DNA from 3 places in the Saccharopolyspora sp. NPDC003752 genome. Region 1 is predicted to be linked to each of the others. Evidence: riboswitches for the same ligand, from Rfam matches in the RefSeq annotation. Region 1 holds a riboswitch; each other region holds the start of a gene.

The links. A riboswitch is a leader RNA that binds a small molecule or an ion and turns the genes downstream of it on or off. The one in region 1 is predicted to bind thiamine pyrophosphate.
Region 2: it holds a riboswitch for thiamine pyrophosphate, as region 1 does, so the genes downstream of both, ACWEV3_RS07795 (purine-cytosine permease family protein) here and thiC (phosphomethylpyrimidine synthase ThiC) in region 1, are expected to answer to the same signal.
Region 3: it holds a riboswitch for thiamine pyrophosphate, as region 1 does, so the genes downstream of both, thiD (bifunctional hydroxymethylpyrimidine kinase/phosphomethylpyrimidine kinase) here and thiC (phosphomethylpyrimidine synthase ThiC) in region 1, are expected to answer to the same signal.

The regions. Positions count from the first base shown of each region.
Region 1 is NZ_JBSGJZ010000026.1:90,797-100,875, forward strand. Features, by position in the region: gene ACWEV3_RS28970 (FUSC family protein) at 1-502, opposite strand, end outside; gene thiD (bifunctional hydroxymethylpyrimidine kinase/phosphomethylpyrimidine kinase) at 676-1,542, opposite strand; gene thiC (phosphomethylpyrimidine synthase ThiC) at 1,703-3,346, opposite strand; TPP riboswitch at 3,340-3,461, opposite strand; gene ACWEV3_RS28985 (Uma2 family endonuclease) at 3,548-4,204, shown strand; gene ACWEV3_RS28990 (peptide deformylase) at 4,205-4,786, opposite strand; gene ACWEV3_RS28995 (DUF3263 domain-containing protein) at 4,951-5,400, shown strand; gene ACWEV3_RS29000 (LytR C-terminal domain-containing protein) at 5,400-6,041, shown strand; gene ACWEV3_RS29005 (AAA family ATPase) at 6,103-8,292, opposite strand; gene pssA (CDP-diacylglycerol--serine O-phosphatidyltransferase) at 8,848-9,789, opposite strand; gene ACWEV3_RS29015 (phosphatidylserine decarboxylase) at 9,786-10,079, opposite strand, start outside.
Region 2 is NZ_JBSGJZ010000004.1:224,682-234,760, forward strand. Features, by position in the region: gene ACWEV3_RS07790 (helicase HerA-like domain-containing protein) at 35-1,537, shown strand; TPP riboswitch at 1,581-1,693, shown strand; gene ACWEV3_RS07795 (purine-cytosine permease family protein) at 1,684-3,009, shown strand; gene ACWEV3_RS07800 (helix-turn-helix transcriptional regulator) at 3,018-3,866, opposite strand; gene ACWEV3_RS07805 (MBL fold metallo-hydrolase) at 3,995-4,891, shown strand; gene ACWEV3_RS07810 (carboxylesterase/lipase family protein) at 4,912-6,327, shown strand; gene ispH (4-hydroxy-3-methylbut-2-enyl diphosphate reductase) at 6,494-7,420, opposite strand; gene ACWEV3_RS07820 (family 2 encapsulin nanocompartment cargo protein polyprenyl transferase) at 7,687-8,730, opposite strand; gene ACWEV3_RS07825 (family 2B encapsulin nanocompartment shell protein) at 8,892-10,079, opposite strand, start outside.
Region 3 is NZ_JBSGJZ010000001.1:577,898-587,976, forward strand. Features, by position in the region: gene ACWEV3_RS02760 (amino acid adenylation domain-containing protein) at 1-1,056, opposite strand, end outside; gene ACWEV3_RS02765 (GNAT family N-acetyltransferase) at 1,149-2,504, opposite strand; gene ACWEV3_RS02770 (hypothetical protein) at 2,820-3,773, shown strand; gene ACWEV3_RS02775 (hypothetical protein) at 3,786-4,190, shown strand; gene ACWEV3_RS02780 (DUF2218 domain-containing protein) at 4,210-4,509, opposite strand; gene ACWEV3_RS02785 (polysaccharide pyruvyl transferase family protein) at 4,652-5,767, shown strand; gene tenA (thiaminase II) at 6,114-6,824, opposite strand; gene thiD (bifunctional hydroxymethylpyrimidine kinase/phosphomethylpyrimidine kinase) at 7,111-7,908, opposite strand; TPP riboswitch at 7,896-7,990, opposite strand; gene ACWEV3_RS02800 (hypothetical protein) at 8,107-8,364, opposite strand; gene ACWEV3_RS02805 (hypothetical protein) at 8,576-9,316, shown strand; gene ACWEV3_RS02810 (hypothetical protein) at 9,561-9,758, shown strand; gene ACWEV3_RS02815 (AMP-binding protein) at 9,881-10,079, shown strand, end outside.

The DNA.
Region 1 (10,079 bases):
TGATCACCCGCAGCACCAGCGCGAACGCCGCGCCCGCGGCGCTCGCCGCCAGCAGCACCAGCACCGGCTGGTCGGAACCGATGCCGGTGGTGGTGGACACCAGCGTCGCCGCCGCGAAGGTCTGCCCGCCGATGCGGTAGTGCTCGCCCAGCGCGGGCAGCATGCCGGCGCCGAAGACCACCACCGCCACCGCGAGCCCGGCCAGCACCGGGATGCTGCTCAGCAGCGGGCCGACGGTCATCACGAGCACCAGCGCCGGGGTGAACCAGACGAACCGCTGCAGGTCAGAGCGCAGCGACTGGCCGCCGGTGGCGATCAGCGCGAGCACCGCGGTCAGGCCGGCGATCAGCGCCGGGGTCTGCAGGCCGAAGATCCAGCCGATGGCGGTGCCGGCCACCACGGCGACGAGCACCAGCACCGCGTACTGGCGCTGCCGGGGATCCGGCGCCCCGGCCTCGGTGGCCAGCAGTCCCCGCACTCGCGTCCACACCGATTTAGCCACGCTGTTGCAAACCCCTGTCGTCGTCGTGCGCGCAGCGCGCAGCGGACCGCGGGCCGCCGCTGGCCCACGATCTCGGGAATTACGCGCTTCTCAACCCCTGTGTCGATCGGGCACGCCATTCGGGTTACAGATCCGGGACGAAAATCACTCTATTAGGGGCCCGGTTGGGGGGTTCAGATGGACCGGGGGCTGATGCGCCAGAACGTCGACACCGGCCCGACCCCGGCGCCGAGCGGGTAGGCGTCCGACACGCTGCGCGTGACGAACCGCTTGCCGCTGCGCACCGCGTCCGGCATCGAAGCGCCCTTCGCCAGGGCGGCCGTGATCGCCGAGGCGAACACGTCGCCGGCGCCGTGGGTGTGCACCGTCGCGTAGCGGGGGCCGGGCAGCGGGATCGCCTCGTTGCCGTCGAAGAGCAGGTCGATGCACTCCGGGTCGTCGGCCAGGTGGCCGCTCTTGATCAGCACCCACTGCGGGCCGAAGTCGAAGACGGCCTTCGCGGCGTCTAGCAGGTCCGCGCGGGTGCGCGCGTCGATGCCGGTCAGCAGCCGCACCTCGTCGAGGTTCGGCGTGACCAGCGTCGCGCGCGGGAAGGCCTTGTGGCGCAGGGCGTCCAGCGCGTCCGGGCGCAGCAGCGGCTCGCCGCTGCGGGAGGCGGCGACCGGGTCCACGACGAACGGGGTGCGACCGTCGCGGCCGATGCCGTGCTCGTCGCAGACGTCCAGCACGGCCTCGATGGTGGCGGCCGAGGCGAGCACCCCGGTCTTGGCCGCGTCCACGCCGATGTCCGAGGCGACCGCGTCGACCTGCGCGGCGACGGTCTCCGGCGGGATCTCGACCAGCCCGGTGACGCCGACGGTGTTCTGCACCGTCACGGCGGTGACCGCGGTCATGCCGTGCACGCCGCAGGCGAAGAAGGTGCGCAGGTCCGCGTGCATCCCGGCGCTGCCGCCGGAGTCCGACCCGGCGATGGTCAGCGCGGTCGGGGGAGCGGTGTTGTTCGCGGGCCGACGTTCGTGCCCGGCCGAGATCTCGTGCATCCACTTCATGTTACGGCCCCGCTCCGCCCGATCTTCCAAGGCGCGGACCGGCCTGGAACGCGATTTCAATGGAAATTGGACCTTCGATTTCAATGGAAATTGCGGTCCTCCGGCGTGTCGGGCCACGACACGCCGGAGGATGTGGACAACCTGCCCGGGGTCAGTCGGCCAGCGGGAGGTAGACCTTGCCGCCGGCCCCGGCGAACTCGTCGGACTTCTCCCGCATCCCGGCCTCGATCGCCTCGACGCTGGTCAGGCCGCGTTCCGCGGCGAACTTCCGGACGTCCTGGGTGATCTTCATCGAGCAGAACTTCGGCCCGCACATGGAGCAGAAGTGCGCCGTCTTGGCCGGTTCGGCGGGCAGCGTCTCGTCGTGGAAGGCGCGCGCGGTGTCCGGGTCCAGCGACAGGTTGAACTGGTCGGTCCAGCGGAACTCGAACCGCGCCTTGGACAGCGCGTCGTCCCGTTCCTGCGCCCGCGGGTGCCCCTTGGCCAGGTCGGCGGCGTGCGCGGCGATCTTGTAGGTGATCACGCCGGTCTTGACGTCGTCCCGGTTCGGCAGCCCCAGGTGCTCCTTGGGCGTGACGTAGCAGAGCATCGCGGTGCCCGCCTGCGCGATCATCGCCGCGCCGATGCCGGACGTGATGTGGTCGTAGGCGGGGGCGATGTCGGTGGTCAGCGGCCCGAGCGTGTAGAACGGCGCCTCGCCGCAGAGCTCCTCCTCCAGGCGCACGTTCTCGGCGATCTTGTGCATCGGGACGTGGCCCGGGCCCTCGATCATCACCTGCACGTCGTGCTCGCGGGCGATGTGCGTGAGCTCGCCGAGGGTCTCCAGCTCGGCGAACTGCGCGCGGTCGTTGGCGTCCGCGATGGAGCCCGGCCGCAGGCCGTCGCCGAGGGAGAACGTGACGTCGTAGTCGCGCAGGATCTCGCAGAGCTCGCTGAAGTGCGTGTAGAGGAAGCTCTCGCGGTGGTGCGCCAGGCACCACGCGGCCATGATCGAGCCGCCGCGGGACACGATGCCGGTGACCCGGTTCGCGGTCAGCGGCACGTAGCGCAGCAGCACGCCGGCGTGCACGGTCATGTAGTCCACGCCCTGCTCGCACTGCTCGATGACGGTGTCGCGGTAGATCTCCCAGGTCAGCGCGGCCGGATCGCCGTTGACCTTCTCCAGCGCCTGGTAGATCGGCACGGTGCCGATCGGCACCGGCGAGTTGCGCAGGATCCGCTCGCGGGTCTCGTGGATCCGCTTGCCGGTGGACAGGTCCATGACGGTGTCGCCGCCCCAGCGGGTCGCCCACACCATCTTCTCCACCTCCTCCTCGACCGAGGAGGTCACCGCGGAGTTGCCGATGTTGGCGTTGACCTTCACCAGGAACTTCTTGCCGATGATCATCGGCTCGCTCTCCGGGTGGCAGCGGTTGGCCGGGATCACGGCCCGGCCCGCGGCCACCTCGTCGCGGACCAGCTCGGGCGACACGCCCTCGCGGACGGCGATGTACTCCATCTCCCGCGTGATCACGCCGGCCCTGGCCCAGCCGAGCTGGGTCCGGTGCTCCCGCCCGTCGGTCCACCCCGCCCGCATCCGATGTAGTCCACTGTGGACGTCGACGGTGGCGTTCTCGTCGGTGTACGGCCCGGAGGTGTCGTACACGTCGAGGTGCTCGCCGTTGGTCAACTCGATGCGGCGGAATGGCACTTGCAGGCCGGATTCGGTGTTCCGGAACACCTTTCGCGAGCCGCTGATCGGCCCGGTGGTGATCTGGGTTCCGCTTTCGGACGCGTTCGGACGCACGTCGGCCACTGCCATCCACTCCCTACGCCGGCATTACCCGGTCAGGTTCATGCGGTCGGCGGCCCCGGAGTTCTCCAGCCGCCCTCTCAGCCCGCTCTTGGTGCGAGCTCCCGCGGTGTTGATTTGTCGCTGCCCGAGGCTAGCCGGGAGACCGCGGGCTGCCAACCCCGGTTCACCCCGATGACGGCAGGCCGGTTTGCCATTAGGCTCATGACCAGGGCGATCACAACGTTGTCAGAGGTGGTGAGTACGGTGCGTGATGAAATCGATACAGGGGGTGACCGCGCTGTGACTGCCGCTCCGGTGCTCCCGCGTTCGACGTGGGACGAACTGGTTCAGGTCTGGCAGAACCTGGATCTGCCCAACAAGGGCTGGCGCGCGGAGATCATCGAGGAGAGCATCGTCATGACCCCGCCGCCGGGATATGGCCGCAATGTGATCGCTGACCGAATGCATCGCGCTCTCGTTCGCGTGATTCCGCAGAACTGGGGAATCTTTCAAACTGCTGCTGTCGAGATCCCGTTGCGGAGCAATCTCTTCATCCCTGACTTGGTCGTCATTCCGATGGATGCGTTGCCATCGGGCGACGATCCCGCTCCGGTGCCCGCAGGGCGGGCGCTGCTCGCCGTCGAGATCACGTCGAAGTCAAATGCGGACAGGGACCGGAACGAGAAACTGTGGGGATATGCGCACGGTGGTGTTTCGCTGTTCCTGCTGATCGATCGTTTCGCGAAGGACGAACCTTCGGTGACGCTGTACTCCGGGCCATCCGATGGCCGATACCGATTTCAGCACAGAGTGCCATTCGGTGAACCGATCGCCTTGCCCGAGCCCTTCGACTTCACCTTGGAGACCAAGGAATTCTGATCAGTCCTCGTCTTCGGCGAAGGGGTCGCCGGATTCCGCCGGGTCCCAGGTCAGGCCCGGGATTCCCCAGCCGTTGCGGCGGACCATCTTCTTCGCCGCCCGGGCGTGGCGGCCCATCAGGCGGTCCAGGTAGAGGTGGCCGTCCAGGTGGTCGGTCTCGTGCTGCAGGCAGCGGGCGAAGAAACCGGTCCCCTCGACCTCGATCGGCTTTCCGTCCACATCGGACCCGGTGACCTTCGCCCGGCTCGCCCGGCCGGTCGGGTACGACTCGCCGGGCACCGACAGGCAGCCCTCCCAGTCGTCGTCCGGGTCCGGCATGGTCTGCGGGATCTCGGAGGTGGTCAGCTCGGGGTTGACCACCACGCCGCGGTGCTGGACGCCCTCGTCGTCGGGGCAGTCGTAGACGAAAACCCGCAGGTCGACGCCGATCTGGTTGGCCGCGAGCCCGACCCCGTTGGCGGCGGCCATCGTCTCGAACATGTCCTCGACGAGGGTGCGCAGCTCGTCGTCGAAGTGCTCCACCGGGCGGGTGGGGTTGTGCAGCACCGGGTCGCCGACGACGCAGATCGGGTGAACAGCCATGAGCGGGACTTTAGCGGTTTGGGCAGTCGGGGTGTTCCGGAGCCGGTGCTCACCGGTGTGATCCGCTCCCGCCGGGATTCCGGGCATGGTGTAATTGGGGTGGAATCACAGCTGTGTGATTCCAGCGAACGCGGGAAGTCCCGAATCGCGAGGCGAGGAGCCAGATGGACGCCGCCCAAATGCTGACCGCGCAGGAGATCGCTCGTCAGTGCGAGCAGCTGGCGCGCCTGCAACAGCGGAAGCCGAATTCCGATCCGGCACCCGGTCGGCGGTTGCGCCTCGCCGAGCCGATCACCCAGCCGATCGAGCGGATCGTCGAACCGCCGCCGGTGCCGCCCCAGCCCTTACCGCCGGACGGCGAGCTCACCGTCCGGGAGCGGGGCATCCTGGCCTTCGAGTCGCAGTGGTGGAAGCGGGAAGGCGTGAAGAAGGAGCTCGCGGTCCGCGAGCTGTTCGACATGTCGCCCTCGCGGTACTACCAACTGCTGAACGCGTTGCTGGACAGTCCGGTCGCCGAACGGGCAGACCCTATGCTGATCAAGCGGCTGCGCAAGGCACGGGCGGGACGGCAGCGCGCACGGGCCGCCCAACGACTGGGAATCGAGTTGCACTGATGGCTTCAGGGGAACCCACCGGACCGGCCAAGGCCAAGATCATCGGCTTCGGCCTGATCGGCGTCGGTGCGATCGCGGGCGTCATCGGCATCGCCACGCTGGTTTCCGGCGGCAGCACGTCGAACACGGCCCAACCGCTGCCCCCGGAACCGGGCAACAACCCGCCGATCACCTCGCTGGCGCAGAACCCGCCAGCTGAGCCCTCCGCGGTGCCGCCCGCCGGCACGACGCCGGTCGCACCGCCGGTGGCGCCGCCACCGGCCACACAGGACACTCCGCCTCCTGCGCCGCCGCAGGGCAACCAGAACCAGGACGTGCCGGTCGGTTCCGGCAACGCGACGGGCAAGATCCTGGTGCGCGTCTACAACAACAGCACCATCGGCGGGTTGGCGCACCGCGCCGCGGAGGACTTCCGGGGCGCCGGTTACGAGGTTCCGGAGGTCGGCAACTACTCGGCGGGGCGCATCCCCACCACGACGATCTACTTCCGGCCGGGCACGGTCGAGGAGCAGCAGGCGAAGGACATGGCGGCCCACTTCGGGGCGCGCGCCGAGGCCCGCTTCGACGGCATCCAGGACGCGACGCCGGGCCTGATCGCCATCATCACCAACGACTACAAGGGCGCAGTAGCCGCCAAGTGACCCGGGGACGGCGCGATTTCGCGAGGAATCGCGCCGCCCTGGGTGACGAGAAGTCGCGCGGTCAGGAGCGGTTGGTGGCGTAGGCCTCCAGGGACGCGAGCTGGGCCGGGTCGAGGGAGGGCCGGACCGCCTTCCGGGCCGTCGCGAGGTGCGTGGCCGAAACCTCCGCCGCGGAAAGGGATTCGCGCATCGCCGTCAGGGCCGCCTCGCGGATCAGGGCCGCGCAGTCGGCGGCGGAGTAGCCGTCCAGCTCGGCGGCCAGGGCGGCAAGGTCCACATCGGACGCCAAGGGGGTGTTCTTCGCCGCCGCGCGCAGGATCGCCTCGCGGGCCTCCGCATCCGGCGGCGGGACGTAGACGAGGCGCTCCAGGCGTCCGGGGCGGAGCAGGGCCGGATCGACCAGCTCGGGGCGGTTCGTCGCGCCGAGGACGACCACGTCGCGCATCGGCTCCACGCCGTCGAGTTCGGTCAGCAGCGCCGCGACCACCCGGTCCGCCACGCCGGAGTCCGAGGACTGGCCGCGGCGCGGCGCCAGCGCATCCACCTCGTCGAGGAACACCAGCGTCGGGGCCGCGTTGGCGGCCCGCAGGAACAGCTCGCGGACCGCCCGCTCGGATTCGCCGACCCACTTGTCCATCAGCTCGGCGCCCTTGACCACGAGGACGTTCAGCCGCCCGCTGCCGGCCAGGGCGCGCACCAGGAACGTCTTGCCGCAGCCCGGCGGCCCGTACAGCAGCACGCCGCGCGGCGGCTCGACGCCGAGCCGGGTGAACGAATCCGGGTATTGCAGCGGCCAGAGCACCGTTTCGGTGAGGGCCTGCTTCACCTCGGTCATGTCGCCGACGTCGTCCAGCGTCAGCCCGCCGGTCTGCAGGTTGTCCGATGTGGACATCGAGATGGGGCGGACCGAGGACAGCGCGTCGAGGAGGTCCTGCTGCCGGATGCGGGGATCGGCGGTGTCGTCCTGGTGCCGCAACGCCGCGCCGACCGCCGCTTCCCGGCACAGCGCCACCAGGTCGGCTACGACGAACCCGGGGGCGCGCTCGGCGACCTCGGAGAGCTGCACGTCCTCGGCCAGCGGCGCGTTGCGCAGCAGCACGCGCAGCAGATCCGCACGGGTGGCATCGTCGGGCAGGCCGAGGGTGAGCTCCCGGTCCACCAGGCCCGGCTCCCGCAGCCTGGGGTCGATCGCCTGCGGCTGCGAGCTGGTGACGACCACGGCGAGCCGGTCGGTGCCGATCGCGCCGCGGATCGCGTCGAGCGCCACGGTCGCCAGCGGCGGCGGTTCGGTGCCTGGCAGGAGGCTCTCGACGTCGGTCAGCAGCAGTACGCAGTTGCCAGTTGTGCTGGTGGCGCGGTTGATCGCGTCCTGGAGGCGTTGGGCGGCGGTGCGCGGTTCGAGCGCCGCGACGCTGGGCGCCGCGACCTCGACGAGCTCCGCGCCGATCGCGCTCGTCACGGCGCGGGCGAGGGTGGCCTTGCCGACGCCGGCCGGGCCGCTGAGCAGCACGCCGAGGTGCGGTTCGGCGCCGAGGCGGCGCAGCAGCTCGGGCTGCTCGAACGCCAGCCGCAGCCATTCGGTGAGCCGCTTCGCGGTGTCGCGGGAACCGACCAGGTCGGCGACCGGGACCGCGTGCTCGGCCGGTTCGACCGGCGCCGGCTGGGGCGCGGCGGGGGAGTCCGTCGGTGCGGTGCCGTCCCGCCATTCGACCACTGTGGACGGTTGCACGGCCACCGCGCCGGGCGGTTCGGTGGCGGCGATGGTGATCAGCTCGTTGGTCCAGGTCATGCCGATGGCGGTGGAGAGCTTCCGGCGCACCTCGCCGGCGTTCGCGGTGGTCGCCGGCGCGACGTCCTGGGGCAGCAGCGACACGGTGTCGCCGGTCCCGAAGACCTTGCCGGTCAACGCCATCCGCACGGTCTCGGGAGCGACGGTGGCGCGGGCGAGCTGCGAGCCCGCGATGTTCACCCGCTTCGCGGCGGCGACCTGCACGGGCGCGACGCCCACCTCGGCGCCTTCGGTGAGGCCGAGGTTCATCAACGCCACGTCGTCGAGCAGCAGCACCCCGGTCGGGCTGCCGGGCGCGGCCGCGGCGGCCAGCGCCACGGTGACCCGAGCACCGGTCAGCTGCACGGCGTTCCACGGCCGCAACCCCAGGGCGTCGAACACCTCGGGATGCAGGCGAACGACGCCGCGCCGGGTGTCCTTGGCGGACGGGGAGAGTCGAGCGGTCAGCGTTATCGACGGCACGCCGCGAGCTTAACCGCGAAGAACCGGCACCGAGGCCACCCAACGCCCGGAGGACCCGGCACAACGCCCGGAGGAACGCCCGGCGCAGGGCCCGGAGGAACGCTCGGCGCAGGGCCCGGAGGAACGCTCTGCGGAACATGGATCCGCAGTTTCAATTGAAACTGCGGATCCACCGGTGTGTCGTGCCCCGGACACGCCGAAGGATGTGGACAACCCGGGGTGTCTGTGGACAACTTCCGCAATTTCAATGGAAATCAGACCTTCGATTTCCATTGAAATTGCGGAACACCGCCGGGAGGAACCCCGCGCGCCGGGCTCTGGCCACACCCTGGCCGGGCCGCGCCCAGAGCCAGGCCTCCGCGTCCGGAGCCGGATCTCCACTCCCGGAGCGGGCCTCCGGGAGTGGAGGGTCTTCGGGGGTGGGTCGGGTCTTCGGGGGTGGGTCGGGTCTTCGGGGGTGGGTCGGGTCTCGGGGGTGGGTCGGGTCTCGGGGGTGGGTCGGGTCTCGGGGGTGGGTCGGGTCTCGGGGGTGGGTCGGGTCTCGGGGGTGGGTTGTTAGCGGCGGGGGCCGTCGTTGCGGCTGCGCCGCAACTCCAGGCGTCGCCAGCTGCGGCGGGGTCCGTCCGGGTGGCTGTGGCGGCGCGGTAGGCGGACGCGCCTGGCGGCGCCCGCCACGCTGCGGCGCAGCGGTGGGCGCAGGCCGAGCCGGCGTTGGGTGCGCCGGCGGATCGCGCGCCGCTCTCGCGGCGGTGCGCTCCACGCCTCCGGGTGCTTGGCCAGCCAGTTGTGCCGGTAGACCGCGTACGGGATGTGCAGGAGGTAGATCACCATGGCGATCGCCAGCGAGATCAGCGGGAACATGATTATTCCCGCCGCCAGCAGCGCCACCAGCACCAGCAGCGGTGCCGCCGCCCTCGGCGGCACCTTCACGGTCTTCAGCGACAGCGTCGGCACCCGGCTGACCATCAGCGCCGCGACCAGCACCATCCAGACCATCACCACGTTCTGGTTCGCCCACCAGCCCAGGTAGCCGAAGTGCGCCGTCAGGACGATCGGGAGCAGCCCGAGCAGCCCGGCCGCCGGGGCGGGCACCCCGACGAAGAACTCCTTGGCGTACGGCGGCTGCTCGGCGTCGTCGAGCAGCGTGTTGAACCGCGCCAGCCGGAGCACCATGCACACCGCGAAGATCAGCGACACCACCCAGCCGACGCGGTTGTCCTGCAGCTGCCAGGCGTACAGCGTCAGCGCCGGGGCGACGCCGAAGGACATCGCGTCCGACAGCGAGTCCAGTTCGGCGCCCATCTTGGAGGTGGCGTCGAGCAGCCGCGCGATCCGCCCGTCCAGGCCGTCGAGCACCGCCGCGACGGCGACGGCCGCGATCGCGCCGGTGAGCTGGCCGTTGAGCGCGAACTGGACCGCCGACAGCCCGGCGCACATCGCCAGCACGGTGATCGCGTTGGGCAGCAGCCGGATGCCGGGGGCGCTGTGCATGCTCATGAGGAATGCGTCCCCCGAGGCAGCTCGGCGAGGGCGGTCTCCCCGCCGATGGTGCGCTGGCCGGGCTCGACCAGGATCCGGCTGCCGGTGGGCACGTAGAGGTCCACCCGGGAGCCGAACCGGATCAGGCCGTAGGTGCTGCCGGCCCGCAGCACGTCGCCCTCGGAGACGGAGCAGACGATGCGGCGGGCCACGAGGCCGGCGATCTGCACCACGGCGACCTGGGTGCCGTCGTCGGTGCGGATGACCATCGAGTTGCGCTCGTTGTCCTCGCTGGCCTTGTCCAGGTC
Region 2 (10,079 bases), on a different contig from region 1:
AGCGGGTGGGAACCGGCGAGGATCGGAGGGCGCGGTGGCGGGCAACGCGGCACAGGAGATCGCTTCGGGCTACGCGACCGAAGGCGCGGCGGTGGAGCTCGGCGCGGTGGTCGTCGACGGCTCGGTCGATGCCGCTGCCGCCGTGCGGATCCCGCTGGCGACGATGAACCGGCACGGCCTGGTGGCGGGCGCGACCGGCACGGGCAAGACGAAGACGCTTCAGCTGCTGGCCGAACAGCTGTCCGACGCGGGCGTGCCGGTGCTGCTGGCCGACGTCAAGGGCGACCTCTCCGGCCTGTCCGCTCCCGGGGAGGGCGGGGGCAAGGTGGCGGCCCGCGCCGCCGAGGTCGGTGACGACTGGCGGCCCGCGGCGTTCCCCGTGCAGTTCCTGTCGCTGGGCACCGGCGGCCGGGGCGTGCCGATCCGCGCGACCGTGACCGGCTTCGGGCCGCTGCTGCTGGCGAAGGTGCTCGGCCTGAACGCGACGCAGGAGTCGACGCTGGGCCTGATCTTCCACTGGGCCGACGAGCGCGGGCTCGCGCTGCTGGACATCAAGGACCTGCGCTCGGTGATCCAGTACCTGACCAGCGACGAGGGGAAGGCCGAGCTCAAGGGCATCGGCGGGGTCTCGGCCGCCAGCGCGGGCGTGATCCTGCGGGCACTGTCCAATTTGGAGGCCCGGGGTGGGGACGAGTTCTTCGGCGAGCCGGAGCTGGCGGTCGCCGACCTGCTCCGCCAGGTCGACGGCAGGGGCGTGGTGAACCTGCTGGAGCTCGACGACGTGCAGGCCGACCCGGTGCTGTTCTCGACGTTCCTGATGTGGCTGCTGGCCGAGCTGTTCGAGGAGCTGCCGGAGGCCGGCGACCTGGACCGGCCGAAGCTGGTGTTCTTCTTCGACGAGGCCCACTTGCTGTTCAGCGACGCGTCCAAGGCGTTCCTGGAGCGCATCGAGCAGACCGTCAAGCTGATCCGGTCCAAGGCGGTGGGCGTGTTCTTCTGCACGCAGCTGCCCACCGACCTGCCCAACGCGGTGCTCTCCCAGCTGGGCGCCCGGGTCCAGCACGCCATCCGGGCGTTCACCCCGGACGACCAGAAGGCCCTGGCGCGCACGGTGAAGACCTACCCGACGACCGAGCACTACGAGCTCGACGAGGCGCTGACGTCGCTGGGCATCGGCGAGGCGATCGTGACGGTGCTCTCCGAGACCGGTGCGCCGACGCCGGTCGCGTGGACGCGGCTCCGCGCGCCCCGCTCGCTGATGGGCGCGATCGGCGAGGACGCGGTGCGAGCCGCCGCCGCTTCATCCGATCTGCACGGGAAGTACGAGCAGACCGTCGATCGGGAATCCGCCTACGAACTCCTGGCGAAGAAGATCGCCGCCGTGCCGGAAAAGCCTGGAGCGCCGGAGAGGTCGGAAGCGTCGGGATTCCTGGAGAAGGCGATGGACAATCCCGCGGTGCGGTCGTTCTTCCGCTCGGCGGCGAGCGCGCTGGGGCGGGAGATCACCCGCGGCCTGTTCGGCAACCGCCGTCGGTGACCCGGCTGGCATCGGTCACCTGATCGGGGTAGGGTGTCGCCGACTCAATCCACGCGGGAGCTCGGGCGCACCGGGCTGAGAGGGTGGCACCACAGCGCCACCGACCGCAGAACCTGTCCGGATAATGCCGGCGTAGGGAGCTGTTGATGGCGCTTGACGTCGATCGTGCCGAAGTTCCGCACACCCTGGACGAACCGGCACCGAAGACGCTCGGCGTGCTCGACCAGGGCGCGTTCTGGGGCAACCTCGGGGTGAGCCTGCTCGGCTTCAGCGGCGCGCTGGCCGTGCTCGCGCCGGCCGGCGTGCCGCAGCTGTCGTTCGCCGCCGCCGTCACCGCGTGCGTGGTGGGCACCGTGATCGGCAGCATCATGGTCGGCCTCGCGGCCGTTCCGGGAGCACGCACCGGCGCCCCGGCGATGATGCTGCTGCGCGGCCTGTTCGGCACCAAGCTGTCGTACCTGCCGACGGTGCTGAACATCCTGCAGCTGATCGGCTGGGGAACCTTCGAACTCCTGGTGATCGCGCAGGGCGCGGAGGCGTTGTTCGGCGGCGGCCCGCACTGGTTGTACGTGCTGGTGGCCGGTGCGCTGACCACCGTGCTCACGTTGCGCCCGCTCGGCGCGCTGCGCCTGCTGCGCCGCTACGTCAGCATCGCGGTGGCGATCGCGATGGTGTACTTCTTCGTCCAGCTGCTGCGGCAGCCGCTGCCGGACATGAGCACCGGTTCCTGGCAGGGCTTCTGGCCCGGCGCGGACGCCGCGCTGGCGGTCGCGGTGTCCTGGATCCCGGTCGCCTCGGACTACTCGCGGCACTCGAAGTCGGTGTCCGGCGCGTTCACGGCCGCGACGGTGGGCTACTCGGTCACCCAGATCGCCTGCTACCTGCTGGGGCTGATCGGGCTGGCGATGGTGGCCGGTGATGCGGACAAGGTGTTCGACCCGATGCTCGCGGTGCCGCTCGGGGTGATCTTCTTCGGCGTCCTGGTGCTGCGCGAGGTCGACCAGTCCTTCGCCAACACCTACTCGACCGCGGTCTCCATCCAGAACCTGCGGCCCAGCGCCGACCGCCGGGTGCTGTGCGTGATCATCGGGGCGTTGATCACGCTGCTCGCGCTGACCCTGGACATCGCCGAGTTCTCGAACTTCCTGCTGCTGATCGGCTCGGTGTTCGTGCCGATGTTCGGCGTGCTGGCGGTGGACTACTTCCTGCACGGCCGCCGTCGCAGCTACGATCTGTCCGCGCAGGCCCCGTCCCGCTGGGGCATGCTGCTGGCCTGGTTCCTGGGCTTCGCGGCGTTCCAGCTGATCAACCCGGGCGAACTCGGCTGGTGGAGCCAGTTGTGGACCGGTTTGCGGGACGCGCTCGGCTTCACCGTCCCGGCGTGGATGAGCGCCGCGCTCACGTCGTTCGTCGTGGCAGCCCTCGCGGCCGCGATCATCGGTGCCTTCCGCCGCCGCGGCGCGGAGAGCTGAGACGCGCGCTAATCCCGCGCACGCATCGCGAGCAGCTTGATCGCATTCTCCGCACTGGAGCCGTCCGCGGTCGTGACCACGACCACGGACTGCTCCGGCGAGCGGGCCGGCACGAGGATCTGCTGCGCGACCGCGAGCGGGCCCACCAGCGGATGGCGCAGCTCGTACTCGTCCGCTTCGCAGGGCTTGACCCGGTGATCGCTCCACAGCGCCGCGAATTCCGGGCTCTTCATGGACAGTTCGCCGACGAGCGAGGCCAGCAGGGCGTCTTCGGGATGCCGCCCCGCGACCTGCCGGAGGTTGCCGACCGCGGCGCGCGCCTTGCGCTGCCAGTCCGCGTAGAGGTCGCGGGTGTGCGGGTCGAGGAACAGCATCCGGGCCAGGTTCGGCCGGTCCGCCGGGCGTTCCGGAGCGGTTCGGTCGAGGTGCCCGGCCAGCAGCGCGTGGCCGAGCGCGTTCCAGGCCAGCACGTCGGTCCGCCTGCCGAGGACCAGCGCGGGCACGGCCCCGAACGACCGCAGCAGGTCGCGGGTCAAGGGGTCGAGCCGTTCCAGCGGAGGGCGGCGCTGCGGACGGGGACGTTGCGCGGCTAGCTGGTGGAGGTGTTCGCGCTCGTGCTCGTCGAGCCGCAGGGCTCCGGCGAGGGCATCCAGGATCGCGTCAGAGGCGTTGACCGACTGGCCCTGCTCCAGGCGCGTGTAGTAGGACACGCTCACCCCGGCCAGCTGCGCCAGTTCTTCCCGCCGCAACCCCGCCACGCGTCGCCGCTCGTGGAACTCGGGCAGGCCGACGTCGTCGGGGCGCAGGCGCGCACGCCGTGCCCGGAGGAACTCGCCCAGCAAGCCAGGAACACCCATACCCGCAGTATCCGCCGCGCCCGGCCGGTGAGCCTGACCCTGCCGGGGGTAGGCGAACGCGGGTCTGGCCGGTCGGCGCACCGGGGTCGCACGGTGGACGGAACACCAGCGAACACCCCGGAGGGAACATGCGCGAAATCGTGCTGGGCGACGTCACGATCACCCGGGTCGTGGAGTACTTCGGTCCGGTCGAGATGCCGCCGGACACCTTCTTCCCGGAGAGTCCCGAAGGAGCCTGGAACGCTCCCTGGCTCGCTCCGGACTTCCTCGACCCGCACACCGGCGATTGCATGTCGGCCATCCAGACGTGGCTGCTGCGCAGCGAGGGCAGGACGATCCTGGTCGACACCGGCGTCGGCAACCACAAGGAGCGGCCGTACTCGCCGGTGTGGAGCCACCTGAACACCGACTTCCTCGGCGACCTCGCGAGGGCCGGGGTGCGGCCGGAGGACGTGGACCTGGTGATCAACACGCACCTGCACGTGGACCACGTCGGCTGGAACACCTACCTCGACGGCCGCAGCTGGGTGCCGACGTTCCCCAACGCCACCTACCTCATGCCCCGGGCCGACTTCGAGTTCTGGAACCCGGCGAACGGCCATCGGCCGAACCTGGGCCGCGGCAACCAGAACGTCTTCGAGGACAGCGTCGCGCCGGTGCACGAGGCCGGTCTCGCGGTGCTGTGGGAGGACGGCTACCGGATCGACGCGAACCTGCGGCTGGACCTCGCGCCCGGGCACACCCCCGGTTCGTCGGTGGTCACGCTCGAATCCGGCGGTGACCGCGCGCTGTTCGTCGGCGATCTGCTGCACACCGCCCTGCAGTTCGTCGACCCCGACACCAACAGCTGCTTCTGCGAGGACCCGGCCCAGGCCAGGGCCACGCGGCGGCGGCTGCTCGGCTGGGCCGCCGACGCGAACGCGCTGGTGCTGCCCGCGCACCTCGGCGGTCACGGCGGTGCCGAGGTCGTCCGCGAGGGCGACCGGTTCGCCATCGGGGGATGGGCCCCGTTCGCCCGAATCTGACGGAAGAACAGGAGAAACGGGTGTCCGACCCGATCGTCACCACCACCGGGGGCGCCGTCCGCGGCCGCGCCGACGGCAACGCGCACGTCTTCCTCGGCATCCCCTACGCCGCACCGCCCACCGGGGCGGCCCGGTTCGCCGCGCCGGCGCCGCACGAACCGTGGCAGCACGTCCGGGACGCGACGTTGCCCGGGCCGACCGCGCCCCAACCGCGCCGGGACGGCTTCGGGACGCTCGACATGTCGCCCTACTTCGGGCCCGGCTGGATTCGCGGCGACGACTACCTGACTGTCAGCGTGTGGACGCCGCCGGACGCCCGGAGCAGCCCGGTCATGGTCTTCGTGCACGGCGGCGGGTTCATCACCGGCTCCACCCGCTCGCCGCTGCACGACGGAACGGCTTTCGCCCGCGACGGCGTGGTGCTGGTGGCCCTCAACTACCGGCTGGGCATCCCGGGGTTCCTAGACCTCCCCGGCGCGCCGGCCAACCGCGGGCTGCTCGACGTGGTGGCCGCGCTGCGCTGGGTGCGGGACAACGTCGCCGAATTCGGCGGCGATCCGGGCAACGTCACGCTGTTCGGCCAGTCCGCCGGCGCGACGATCACGAGCGGTGTTCTCGCCAGTCCGGAAGCGGAGGGCCTGTTCCACCGCGCCATCGTGCAGAGCGGCAACGGGCTGGGCGCGTTCTCCAGGGAGCAGGCGGCTCGGGTCACGCGCGCCGCAGCGGACGTGCTGGGCATCGAGCCGACCGTCGCGGATTTCGCCCGGGTGCCGGACGAACGGTTCGTCGATGCGCCGCTCGGCGGTTTGGACCTGCGGACCAGCACCCGGTTCGACCCGCTGCTCGGGCTCAGCGCGTTCAGCCTGGTGCTGGACCGCCAGCCCGCCGAAGCAGTGGCCGACGGGGCCGGCGCCGAGGTCGCGCTCATCGTCGGCACGAACACCGAGGAGGGCAATCTCTACCTTGCGCCGCAAGGAAGAACGACCACCTCGACCGACGATGACGTGCACGACGTCGCGGCCCGGGTGCACGCCGACCCGGCCGCGCTGGTCGCTCAGTACCGGGCGCGGCGCCCGCGAGCGAGCCCTGGCGAGCTGCGTTCGGCGATCATGGGCGACGCGCTGTTCGGGGCGGGAAGCCGCCGGCTCGCCGAGGCGCATGCGGCACGCGGGCGGGGCCCGACCTACACCTACGAGTTCGCCTGGCGATCGTCCGCAGTGGACGGAACTCTCGGCGCGGCGCATGTGGTGGAACTTCCGTACGTGTTCGACCGCCTGGACCTTCCCGCCTTGCGCGGTCCCCGTGGACTGCTCGGCCCGGCGGAGCCGTCCGCGGCGCTGGCCGAGTGCATGCACGGGGCGTGGGTGCGCTTCGCCCGGACCGGCGATCCCGGCTGGGCACCGCCGGAAACCCGCCGCTTCACCGGACAGGAGTGACTTGGAAAGCTCCTCCCGGAGGGGCCCGGTGCCGGACAGGGTGGCGGTTTCGCGCGAAACCGCCAACCCGCCCCCACGGCAAGCGGCGATTTCGCGCGAAATCGTCGCCCTGCGTCCAGGCGGCCAGGTCTCACGCGCGTCCGCACCCTCGTTCTGGAACGGCCCCTCAGCGCAGGGGCGCCGGGAGTTCGAAGTGGACCTTCTCCCGGGTCATCTCGTGCTCGATGACCGTGGTCGGGGCGAGGTGGTCGATGACGTCCTCGACCAGGCCCGGCGGGGCCGAGGCGCCCGCGGTGAGGCCGATCGTGCCGACGCCGGACAGCCAGGCCGGCTGGATGTCGCCGGCGTCGTCGATGAGGTGGGCGGGCGTGCCCTGGCGGCGCGCCAGCTCCACCAGGCGCTGGGAGTTCGAGGAGTTGGCCGAGCCGACCACCAGCACCAGGTCGCACTCCCCGGCGATCGCCGACAGCGCGTCCTGCCGGTTGGTGGTGGCGTAGCAGATGTCCTCCGCCGACGGGCCGCGCAGCGCCGGGAAGCGGTCGCGCAGCGCGGCGACGATGCCGGCCGTCTCGTCGACGGCGAGGGTGGTCTGCGTCAGGTACGACACCCGCTTCGGGTTCGGCACCTCGACGTCGGCGACGTCCTCGACGGACTCCACCAGGACCGTCTGGCCGGGCGCCTCACCGAGCGTGCCCTCAACCTCTTCGTGTCCACTGTGGCCGATGAGCAGGAGGGTGTCGCCGCGCCCGGCGAACCGCCGCGCCTCGGCGTGCACCTTCGCCACCAGCGGGCAGGTGGCGTCGATGACCGCCAGGCCGCGCCGGTCCGCTTCCGACCGCACGGCGGGGGAAACGCCGTGCGCGGAGAAGACCACGGTGGCGCCGTCGGGCACCGCGTCGAGCTCCTCGACGAACACCGCGCCGCGGTCCTCCAGGTCGGCGACCACGTGCGTGTTGTGCACGATCTGCTTGCGGACGTAGATCGGGCCGCCGCGGAGCGCGAGCGCCTGTTCCACGATCTCGATGGCGCGGTCGACTCCGGCGCAGAACGAGCGCGGCGCCGCGAGCAGCACCGTGCGCTGTTGACTCGGCATGACTGCACTCCAATGTCGGTCGGCTGAACCCCGGTGCCGGACCGCCGCGCGCCCCGCGGCCGGTTCGGCACCGGGCGTCAGTGTCTGTTCTGAAGCGGCGGTAGCCGCTTGGGGCGCGGGACTCAGCTTGCACCGCCGCGGGTTCTCAGGGGTCGCCTCGCGAGGACAGCCCCAGCTGGACATACACAAGTCGGGGATCCCGGAGTGAGGCGGCCCCTGAGGTTCTGCTACCCGCACCGCTACGCAAATTGCATCGGGCACACCCTCTAGTGGTCGCGGCGGGTGACCAGGTGGGCTAGAGCGTCGAGTTCTTCGGCCGCGCGCGGCGCCGGGTCGCAGCGGCGCAGGTCGCTGAGGGCTGAAGCGAGCAGGTCGTCGGCCTGGTGCTGGCTCCAGGTGCGGCCGCCGGCCAGCGCGATCAGCTCCGCGGCCTGGGCCAGGTCACTGCCGGACAGCGGCTGATCGCGGAGGTAGATCGCGGCCAGCCGCTGTCCGGCCGGCGTGCCGGAGGTCAGCGCGGAGACCACCGGAAGGGTCTTCTTGCGGGTGCGCAGGTCGGAGAACACCGGCTTGCCGGTGATCGCCGGATCGCCCCAGATGCCGAGCAGGTCGTCGACGTGCTGGAACGCCAGGCCCAGTCGCTCGCCGTAGCTGCGCATCCGGGCGATCTGCTCGGCCGATCCGCCGCCGAACATCGCGCCCAGCGCGCAGGCGCAGCCCAGCAGTGCCCCGGTCTTGTCCCGGGCCATCCGCTGGCACTCGGCCAGTTCCACGTTGCGCCGGTCCTCGAAGGCGAGGTCCGCGGTCTGACCGTTGATCAGGTTCAGCACGGCGGTGCTCAACGTCCGTACCGCGGCGGCGGCCTCGGGATGCCGGCACGCGCCCAGCACGTCGGCGGCCAGCGACAGCAGGGCGTCGCCGGCGAGGATGGCCGGTCCGCTGCCGAAAACGGTCCACGCCGTCGGGCGATGTCTCCTCGTGACGTCGCCGTCCATCACGTCGTCGTGCAGCAGCGAGAAGTTGTGCACCAGCTCCACCGCGACGGCCGCGGGCACCGCAGCCGCGGGATCGCCGCCGACGGCGGCGGCCGAGAGCAGCACCATCGTGGGCCGCAGCGCCTTGCCCCGGTCGGCGCGGACCGGGTTGCCGCGCTCGTCCAGCCAGCCGAGGTGGTAGCCGGATATCTGCTGCATGCGAGTGGGCAACCGGTCGACCGCGGCCCGCAGGGCGGGCTCGACCATCGTGCGGCTGCGCGTGAGCGCTTCGTAGGCCGTACCCGCCCGGTTGGCGTCCTGCTGAATCGTGGCCATCCGACTTCCCTTCGACAAAAAGCGGTAATTCCAGGCTCGCTTTGCGTGGCGGTGTGTGGACCGCAGTTTCAATTGAAACTGCGGTCCAAGAGGACGGTGCGGTGTTCCGGACTCGTTTCGAGCACCGGTCACGAGGTGGTTCGCCGCGTCCGAACGCGGTGTCAGCGGGCGATTTCGACGTTCTCGAGCACGCCGAGGGCGTCGGGGACCAGGACCGCGGCGGAGAAGTAGGCGCTGACCAGGTAGGAGATGATCGCCTGCTCGTTGATGCCCATGAACCGGACGTTGAGCCCGGGCCGGTACTGGTCGGGGATGCCGGTCTGCTGGAGGCCGATGACGCCGTGGTCGTCCTCGCCGGTGCGCAGCGCCAGGATCGAGCTGGTGCCGCGATCGCTGATCGGGATCTTGTCGCTGGGCAGGATCGGCACGCCCCGCCAGGCGTGCACCTGGCGGCCCTCCGCCTCGGCGGTCGCCGGGTAGATGCCGCGCCGGTTGCACTCCCGGCCGAAGGCCGCGATGGTCCGCGGGTGAGCCAGGAAGAACCGGGTCTTGCGGCGGCGGGAGAGCAGTTCGTCGAGGTCGTCGGGGGTGGGTGGGCCGGTGCGGGTGTGGATGCGCTGGCGGAGGTCGGCGTTGTGCAGCAGGCCGAAGTCGCGGTTGTTGATCAGCTCGTGCTCCTGCCGTTCGCGCAGGGCCTCGATGGTCAGCCGCAGCTGCTGCTCGGTCTGGTTCATCGGCTGGTTGTAGAGGTCCGCGACGCGGCTGTGCACGCGGAGGATCGCCTGCGCGACGCTGAGTTCGTACTCGCGCGGCGCGAGCTCGTAGTCCACATAGGTCCCGGCGAGGGTCTGCTCACCGGAGTGGCCGGAGGAGATCTCGATGTCCGCCTCGCCGTGCTTGTTCTGCGCCGGCGCCGGGTTGTCGCGGATGGCGGCGATGTGCGCCCGCAGCCGGTCGAACTGGTTGTTCACCGCCTGCAGGGCCTGGGTGTTCAGCGTCAGGGCGATGCACGGGGTGACCGCCTTGTACGTGTGGTGCCACGCGGCCTGGTCCTCGGCCAGGACGTGCGCGCCGAAGAACTCGCCGTCGGCGAGCACGTCCAGCACGGTGTCGTCGCCGTATTCGCCGGTGCCGATCTTGTTGACCTTGCCGTGGGCGATGAGCACGACCTGGTCGGCGGCCTGGCCGGCGGTGGCGATCACCTGGCCCGGTTCGAACTCCTGCTGCACGAACCGGTCGGCCAGCGCGCCCAGCACCGAATCGTCGTCGAAACCGCGCAGCAGCGGCAGTTCGCCGAGCTCCTGCGGGATGACCCGCACGTCCGCGCCGGTGTTGGTGAAGGTGATCCG
Region 3 (10,079 bases), on a different contig from region 1:
GATGTTGATCAGCGGCCCGAACAGCGGCCGGTCCGAACCCAGCAGCCCGAGGTCCCGGCGCAGGTCTTCGCCGCGGTAGCGCTGGTGCTTGTGCACCTCGCGCATGGCCTTGCCGACCTGCGAGATCAGCTCGGCGCGCGTGGTGTCCGGGGCGATCCGCAGCCGCAGCGGCAGCACGTTGACGACCATGCCGGGCACCCGCAGCAACCCCGCCGACCCGAGCCGCCCCATCACCGGCAGCCCGAGCACCACGTCCGCGGCTCCGGTCATCCGGTGCAGGTAGGCGCCGAAGGCGGCGATGAGCGCGTGCGTCCCGGTCGCGCGGCTCTCGCTCCCGGCGAGCGCCAGCGCGGGCCCCGCCGCGGAGGTGCCGGTCTGCCGGCGGAACGAGTGCGCGGCAGGGCTCGAATCCCCGGCCAGCGACACGACGTCCGGGTGGTCGGCGAACTGCTCCCGCCAGAACTCCGCGTCCGCGGCGAACTTCGGCGACTCCCGGTAGTCCAGTTCCGCGGCCGGCAGGGAGCTCAGCGGGCCGAACGGCGACGGCCCGCCGTCCGGTTCGTCGTACAGCTCGGCGACCCGCCGGAGCAGCAGGGAGAAGCCGTACCCGTCGATGGCCACGTGGTGGATCCGCTGGTACCACCACCAGCGCTCGTCGCCGAGCTTGAGCAGCGCCGCGGTCCACAGCCGGCCGCCATCGGCCCGCGACCGCGTCAGGTCGACGGGTTCCCGCAGGTCGGCGCGCATCCAGGCGAGCGCGTGCGCCTCGGGATCGGCGGCGGTCGAGCAGTCGATCACCGGGAGCTCGGGGTCGTCGGGCTCGTCGATGACCTGCCGCGGCTCACCTGCGGAGTCGACCACCCGCAGCCGCAGCGTCTCCGCCTCGGCGACCACCCGGCGCAGCGCCGACGCGAACCGGGCCGGGTCCACGGGCCCGTGGACCTCGACGTACTCGGCGGTGTTGAAGATCGGGTTGGCTCGGTCCAGCTGCTGCGCGAACCAGATCCCCGCCTGCGCGGTGGACAATGGCAGTTGCTCGTCGGCACGGCCCGGCATCGCTCTCCCCACGATCAACAAAACAGGTAAGGCTTACCTTAATTCTCAACCGTTTCGCGGTACAGCCGCCAGGCGCATAGACCGACGTGGGGCTACTCACCCGACGCGGGCCGCGCGAACACCATCAGGGCCGAGTTCTTGTTCGGCAGACCCACCTCCGCGGCCCGGTCGAAGCCGGCCTTGCCGAACGCGCCCACCGAGGCTCCGTTGTGGACGTTGGGCTCGGCGACGACCCGCCGGCATTCCCGGTCGGCGGCCAGCAATCCCTCGGCCACCGCGCGCAGCAGCGCCGACCCCACGCCGCGCCCGATCGCGTCCGGCTCGCCGATCGCGATGTGCACGCCGAGGTCGTGCGGCTCGTGCGAGTAGCAGCGCGCCAGCTTGTCGCGCTGCACCCGGTAAAGCTCGACGTATCCGACATCCCGCCCGTCGAACCCGACGATGCACGGCACCGAATGCTGCCCGGCGAGCTGACCGGCCAGCTCGTCCCGCCACTGCGCCACCGGCCACGCCTGGCCCCAGTTGACCGCGACGTGCTCGTTGTTCATCCAGCGGTGCACCAGCTCGACGTCCGGTCCGCCGTCCGCGCCGTCGACCCGGACCGGCCGCAGCGACCAGCCCGCGCCCAGCTCCGGGATCGGCACGCCGCGAACGTCCGGGACGTCCGACCGCAGCGGGTTCCGCGCCTCGAACGGCACGGCCTGCACCCGGATCTCCCCCGACTCCGTGCGATACCGCAGCCCGGAGCCGTTGAGCGCGGCGAGATCGGTCAGCGTCGGGCTGGTCAACCAGTGCCCGACCAGCCATTCCACGTCCGGATACGCCTCGGCGACGGCCCGCAGCCGATCCGCGAGCCCGGCGAGCAGATCCGCCTCGTGCACGACACCGCGCCGCCCCAGCAACCCGATGACCGCCAGCGCGCCACGCGTCAACAGCGCCGCGGTCGCACCCGTGACGTCGCCGGGCTGCCAGCCGCGAACCGCGGGCAGCAACCGGCCCTCGACGTGCGAGGACAACCAGCGCTGCGCCTCCTCGGCATCGGAGACCGAGCGGGCCACCGCGACCAGGTCCTCGGGCAGCGCCAGCGGATCGACCGCGCGGCGCGGCAAGGCGTCCACCAGCCAGTCCAGCAGCGAGCCCGAGCCGGCGGCGTTGATCGGCGCGTCGGGCAACGCCCGGGCTCGCGCGTCGGCGGAGCACGCGGCCGCGAGCAACGCCGGCTCGGCCACCTCGACCGGACCGCCCGTCGCGTCCAGCACGTGGATCGGACCGAAGCCGTGCGCGCCGGTCGGCGAGTCGTAGACGACGTCCGTGCGCAGGCGCAGCGATCCGATGGTCAACCGCAGCGGCCCCTCCGCGACCGGGGTGTGCGTCTCGGCCAGCCACCGCCGCAACAGCACCGAGGTCCGCTGGTGCGGCTGCCCGGCAAGGTCGACTCCAGTCGTCACGCAACGCTCCCTAAGCACAGCAATCCGTTCCGTTCTGTGAGCGAAGCCTAACCTGACTACCCGATCTCGTGACCGCGCCTCACCCGACTGACGCATCCCGGCGCGCGGCCGACCTGGACTCGTCACCGAACGTGCGAAACGAGCACAGTGGACGAAGCCGCGTCACGATCACTGAGAGTGCGATGGGGTTTTGATCGCCTGATCATCAGTACCTGATCCGGTGATGATCGTTGTTTTCCGCTGGGCGAGCACCCACCATCGCCCCTACTCTCCGAGCTATCGAATCGGCCGCACCGTCCGGAGAGGAGTTCACCAATGGAAGACGCCGACTCTGTCGTGCCCCTCCGGCCGGGATTCGACATCCAGGTCCGAGGCTTCAACCGCCACCAGGTCATCGAGCACCTGGAACTGCTGGAGGACCAGCTGCGACTGGTCACCATCGACCGCAACGAAGCGGCACAGCTCAACTCCGACCTCCGGAAGCTCTGCGACGACACCCGCCGCAGCCTCGACGCCGCCGAGGAGCGCCTCAAGCGCATCGAATCCTCCGACACCGGACTGCCCGCCGCCTCCCAGCGCGTGCAGAACATGCTCTCGATCGCCGAAGAAGAGGTGCAGACCCTGCGCGATCGGGCGCGGCGGCAGGCCGAGATCATCCGCGGCACCGCCGAGACCGAGGCGCGCGAGCTGATCGGCGAAGCCGAGCGGGCCGCGAGCGAGCTGCGCAACGAGTGCAGCGAGCTGGTCGCGGACGTCGAATCGAGGCGCGCGCGGCTGCACCGCGAGCACGACCAGAAGGCCAGCGATCTGCGCTCCCGGGAACACCGGCTGCGGCAGAACATCCGCAACGAGTACAAGCGGACCATGTCGGAGGCCCAGGAAGAGGCCGACACCCTGATCGCCGACACCCGGCGGCGGTGCGGCGAGTGGGACGCCGAAACCGAGCAGCGGCGGCTGGCCGCGCTGGAGGAGATCCGCACCAAGCAGCTCCGGCTGGAAGAGATGCGCATCTCGGTGCTGGCGTCGATGGACAACGCCCGCCGGCTGCTGGACGACTCCGCGGCCGACCTGCGCGGCCAGAACACGGCGCTGAGCATCGCGGACGACGAGACCAGGCAAATCACCCAGGAAGTGCCGGTCGAGCAGGTCGAGCAGCAGCCGGTCCGACTGCCGGAACAGCGCGAGGACGTGCAGACCTACACCATCCCCATCGAGCGGGCGCGCACCAACGGCGCCGCCCCGCACCCCGGACCCGCCCGGCAGAGCTGATCGGAGCACCTCGTGGACCTGCTCGTGCTGATGTTCGTCACCGGTTTCGCCTTGGCCACGCTGATCTTCTGGCCGCTGCTGCAACGGGCGAACCGGCGTCTCGCCGAGAGCGGTGTCTCCGAAGCGGCGATCGCACCGAAGGGCAAACACGCGCTGCGCACGCCGGACGCCCCGGCCAGGTCGGCCTCGCCGACGGTCATCGCCCGGCGGCCGAGCACCGATCAGGCCGCACCGGCGGAGTCCGAGCCGAAGCCCGAGCAGCCCCAGCCGGTGCCGGTCGCGCCGCAGCAGCGCACGGCGGAGCCGGTGGAGATCCCGGAGCTGCCGACCGACCTGTTCGGGAAGCACTTTGAGGCCAAGTTCAACCGGTCCCGCCAGCGGCTGGCCCGGCTCCGCGACGAGATCAGCAAGGAATGATCCTCGCCGCTGTTAATGCTCAGTCGTTCGTCCAGTCGACTTTCAGTTCGTCGCGCTGACCGAACCGTTCGAGGTGGCGGCCGATCACGTGCTGCACCCGGTCGAGCACCTCGGCGTTCTCCGCCTCGGCGCGCAGGGCGAGCGCGTCCGGCTCGCTCACCAGCAGGCAGCTGCCCGCACCGCGATCGGCGGGCAGGGTGATGCGGATGCCTTCCGGTTCCTCGGAAACCTCGCACTTCCGGCCGAGGTGCGAGGACAACTGCTTGGCGTAGCGGGTCGGCTTGTCGGTGCCCACCTTCGCCTGCGATCGAATCGTCAAGATGCCTCCCAAGTTAAGTTAGCCCAACCTAATTGGTACCAGCGGTTGCCGGCGGGTGCGAGATCTCACTCGCCCCGGCCTTCGGGGTCGCCTCGTTGCTACGTTCGAAAGGGACTCGGCACCCGAAGGCTGGAGCCCACTGTTGACCAACCCGCCGACCATCTACCTCGTCGCCACCACCGGACATCCGAACTACGGGGACGAACTGATCGCCGCGGCCTGGCTGAAGCACCTGGCGCGCGTCGCCCCGGACAGCGAGATCTGGGTCGACTGCCCCAATCCCGGACCGAGCGAGGTGCTGCTCGGCCACCTGCACCCGCGGGCCCGGTTCACCGACACGTTCTGGCGGCTGTGCTGGGAAGCCCCGTCCGACGGCCCGTGGGAGGTCGCGTCGTTCGTGCAGCACGCGATCGACAACCCGGGGCTGGCGCCGCGCTGGGTGGCGGGCATCGAACTGGCCGCCCGGGTCGACCTGGTGCACATCATCGGCGGCGGGTTCGTCAACGGCATCTGGCCGCGCCACCTCGGCCTGCTCGCGGCCGCGGTGGCGGCGACCCGGCGGTCCGGCGGCCGGGCCGTGATGACCGGTCAGGGCTTCTGGCCGGTCGCGCCCGAAGCGGAGCCGCTGCTGCGCAACCTCACCGCGCAGTTCGACGTCGTCGACGTGCGCGACGAGCCGTCGGTGGCGCTGGCCGGTGCCGCCTCGCACACCGGCGACGACATGTTCTTCGGCGTCGAACCCGGCCTGTACCGGGACGACGACCTGCGCGAGGTCATGGTGTGCCTGCAGTCGGACCTGCTCGACGTGACGGTGCCCGCGCTGGCCGGATTCCTGCTGGACACCCTCAGTGAATGGGGCGTGCGACCCGAGCAGGTCGGCATCGTGGAGGGCATCCCGCGGGTGGACCGCGAGGTCTTCGCGCTGGTCGAGCACGACCTGCCGGGCGCCCGGTTCTACCCGTTCGCCGAGATCATGGATGCCGGGCTGCCCGCGGCGGCCGGGCAGCGCTGGCTGTCCAGCCGGTTCCACCTGCACCTGATGGCCGCGGCGGCCGGGGCGCACGGGGTCGCGGTGTCGATCAACTCGGGCTACTACACCAACAAGCACCGGTCGCTGATCGACCGCGGTTCCGGCTGGACGCTCAGCGAGGGACTGCGGGTCCCGGCCATGCCGACCAGCGGCGGATTCGCCACCGACGTGCTGCGAGAACTGAAGCAGGCCAAGGAAGAACTCGCGAAGGCGATCTACGGGCGCTGATCTACTCCTCGCCGCCGGCTGCGTCTTCGCGCTGCCGACGGCGGTCGGCGATGTAGAACGGCGCAGCCGCCAGCACGGGCACCAGCATGCCCGCGAAGACGATCAGAAGAGAAGTGCCCACGGCCGACGAAACTCCGTCCACGGGTGGAAGAATCCACGCTTTGCTCCTCGCCCGGACGGGCGTCTCGCAGAGAGCATCGCTGCACCGCACGATACGTTAGCGGTGCAACATGTGCGCCCGGTCACATCGAGTCGGCGCGGATTCTTCCTACCTCGCAACGGGTTTCGCCCGCCGCCGGGCCCGCCCGCGCAACTTGCGCCGCTGCGCGGACGAGCCGGGAAATCCTCATCCGAGGAAGCGCGCGGTGGGCCATTCCTCCCTGATCCAGGCGCTGTTCCAGAACAGCCACTCGTACTCGGTGGCCCGGGTGAACGCTTCGAGCATCCGCTGCCGGGTCTCGTCGTCAGCGGCCTCGGCGACCCGGTCGGTGAGGTCGCGGGCCGTCAGCACGGCCGCGGCGAACTCGTCGTCGGCGTAGGTCTGGATCCACGCCCGGTACGGGTGGCCCTCGGCGCCTCCGGTGGCCTCCAGGATCGTGGTGCCGACGTGCTGGTACACCCAGAAGCACGGCAGGATCGCCGCCAACAGCACCGGATACGGCTCGGTCAGCGCGTTCGCGCGCAGGAACGAGGTGTAGGCAAGGCAGGACGGGGACGTGCCGATCCCGGCGATCTCGGCGTCGGACAGGCCGAACTCGGCGACGTACCCGGCGTGCAACCGGCGCTCCTCGACCAGCGCGCCCTGCGAGGCGCCGGCGAGGAACGCGGCGTCCTCGGCGTTGTCGGCGCGCGTCGCAGCGGCGGCCAGCGCCTGCGCGAAACCGACCAGGTAGCGCGCGTCCTGCACGATGTAGAACGCGAAGCGGTCGCGGTCCAGGGTGCCGTCGGTCAGCGCGGCGTTGAACGGGTGCTCGACGATCGCCTGCTGAAGATCGGCGGTGTGCGCCCAAGCCTTGGCGCAGAAACCGTCGGCGGGCGGAGCGGGCAACGTGCTCATCAGAACCTCTCGTAGCGTGTGGAAGCCCTTGCGCACAGGGCTCTACAGGTGTTTGGGAAATCGGTTTTGGCTCTTGTTCTTGAAGCGGCGAAGCCGCTTAGCCCACGCTCGCAACTTGCACCGCCGCGGGTTCTCAGACTGTGCCCACCCCGAAGGGGTTCTTGGCGAGGACAGCCCCGATGCCGCGTATTGGACATACGTAAGTCGGGGATCCCACAGTCCAGACGGCGTCTGAGGTTCCGCTACCCGCACCGCCACGCAGAACGAGCTTGGAAACCCCGAAAGGTCACCACCAGTGGTGGAAGTGGTGGACTGGGCCGTGGCCGTGGCCCACGTCGAGCCGGTCGGAGGCTCGCAGGGCCTCCGTCAGGTACTCCTTGGCCTCGCGCACCGCTTCGAGCCAGTCGCCGCGCTGCGGTCGCAGCGCGGCGATCGCGGCCGACAGCGTGCAGCCGGTGCCGTGGTCGTTAGTGGTCGCGACCCGCTCGCTGGAGAGGAACTCGGCGATCCCGTCGCCGTACAGCAGGTCCACGCTGGTCCCGCCGTCGAGGTGGCCGCCCTTGAGCAGCACCTGCTTCGCCCCCAGCCCGGCCAGCCGCTCGGCCTGCGCGGGCATGTCGGCGGGGTCGGTGAGCTCCGGCTCGCCCAGCAGGTCCGCGGCCTCCGGCAGGTTCGGGGTGATCAGGTCCACCCGCGGCAGCAGCTCCTCGCGCAGCGCGCCGACCGCTTCCGGGGCGAGCAGCCGGTCCCCGCTCTTGGCGACCATCACCGGGTCCAGCACGACGTGCGGCGGCGCGTAGCGGTCGAGCACCTCGACCACCGCGCGGATCACCTCGGCATTGGCCAGCATGCCGATCTTGACCGCGTCCACCCGCACGTCGTCGAGCAGCGTGACCAGCTGCGCGGTGATGAACTCCGGCGGCACCTCGTGGACCTCGGAAACCCCGGTGGTCGTCTGCGCGACCAGCGCGGTGATCACGGACATGCCGTAGGCGCCGTGCGCCGAGAAGGTCTTCAGGTCGGCCTGCACGCCTGCTCCGCCACTGGGGTCGGTGCCGGCGATGGTCAGCACATTGGGAACCATGACGTCCCTCCGCTAGTACGAGCTAGGTCAGGTTCAACGGGTCTGTTCTCAGCCCGGCAGCCGGGCACCCCGCGTCACTGCCACCAACCTAACAACCGGGCCCGGCCCGCGACCACGCCCGCCTCGCTGTTTCCGAACCAGTTCCGCGAAGCGGTGCCAAGCGCAAGAGCCGCCCTGCCGCAGCCTCCCGGACGGCTCTCAGTCGATCAGGCCCACCACCACGCCGGCGGTGAGCACCTCGCCGGGCCGCACCTGGTGCCACAGCGTGCCGGTGGCCAGCGCGGAAACCCAGCCGACCGTCCGGCCGCAGCGATCGCCGCCCACCCTGATCTCCGCCAACCGGTCGCCCACCCGCACCCGGCTGCCGTCCGCGACCAGCCAGCACACCAGCACGCCGCGCGCCGGATCGCGACCGGCCTGCCTGCGCCCGAGTTCGGGGAAGTGCACCTCGGTCATCCCGCCCCCCCTAGATGATCGCCCCAGCATTGCCCCAGGTGCGCCGCGCGACAAGACCGTTCGGCGGCCGGACCACTCCGATCGCAGCCGCCCGCCTGCTCCGATCGGCCCACGCGACCCGAGCGGAATCGGCACAGCGATCGAATTCACACCGTGAAGGCACCCACCGGTAGGCAAGGGGACCCTTCATCGCGGACTAAAGTGGTTGATGATGGAAACCACGACCGATGCCCCGAGCTTCGCCCGTTCCCGCCGGCAACCCCGGCCGGAGGATCCCGCCCGGATCTGGGCCCCGCTGGCGGACCTGACCGAAGCCGCCGTGGCGGCCGCCGGCTCGGGGACGGTGGCGATCACCCGCGGATTCGACCGCAACAGCAGGCAGCGCGCGAAGGCGCTGCGCGAGCTGCTGAACCGGCGCGACGTCGACGCCGTCGAGGTGACGCCGGCTCCGGGCAGCGCCCGGCTGCTGGCCGACGTCGACGTCACCGCCGTGGTCAATCTGATCGGCGCCGGCTCGTGGCAGCCCTACCGGGTGGCCGCCGAGCTGCGCGCCCCGGTGCTCACGCCGAAGCCGGGCGACGGCCCGGCCGAGGAGGTCACGCGGGACGTGATCGCCCTGGCCGGCGACTCGGGCCACCGCGACGTCGCGATCTCGCACGTCGCCGTCCGCTCCGAGGACCCCGCCGCCAGCCGGCTCACCCTGACCTACGACGGCGAGCAGCTGACGGTGCCCGGCGGTTGGTTGACCATCGCGGTGCAGGGCAGCGAGCTGGAGGTCAAGGTCGGCGGCGTGGACTTCCCGGAGCGCACGCTGAGCACCGGCGAGATCCGGGTGGAGGCCTTCGACGCGCCGCACCGGCTGGTCCGCGACGAGCTGCCGATCGCCGACTTCGAAGAAGCGGCGGTCACCTTCACCGCCGAGGCGAACGGCCTGGTGGTCCGCCCGGTCTGAGCCCCAGCCCACCGACTCACGTCCGCAGCTTCGAACGGAGCTGCGGACTTCTGCCTTTCCGGGAACCGCCGTCCGAGTGAATGATCACTCGGAGTTTCCAGGCCACCCGATGGAGATGTGTTCTGAGCCACTCCCGCGAATGATGCTGGCATATGCCGTCACGGTTCATACCCAACCGCGTCCCTCGATCAATACCGCGCGCTGGAGGCAGAGCGCGCGAACTGCAACAGGGAGGCTGGGGATCGTGGAGCCCACCAAGCAGTGGCATGTGAGCTGCCGCGATGTCGCCGGCAGACGTCGGGACATGGCGGTGTTCGTCAACCAGGAGAACGTCGTGCTGATCGCCCCACCGGGCGAGACCGCAGTGCTGTCACCGCTGGAGGTCGGCAGGCTGCGGGCGGCCTTGCGCGACGCGATCGTGCAGGCCGCCACGCTCGAGTGAACACCCATCGAGGGCGGGGGCGGACGACGGTCCGCTCCCGCTCTCGTGATCTCGGCCTTCCCCGCGCAGTCCGCTCACGGCATTATCTACTCCCGGTAACCTGGCGACCGAGAGGTGACTGCGTGAGCACGTTCTGGCAACGATCAGCCGCGCTCCTCGGGCGCGGAACGTCCGGCCTGCACACGGCGTTCGTCCTGGCCAAGCAGGGGGTGATCAGCCCACTCCGGCCGGACAAGCTGCTGCGGGTCGTCCTCGCCTGGCGGCGCTGGGGCATCACGCCGCCGCTGGGCTTCGCCGTCGGCTCGGTGCGCCACGCCGACC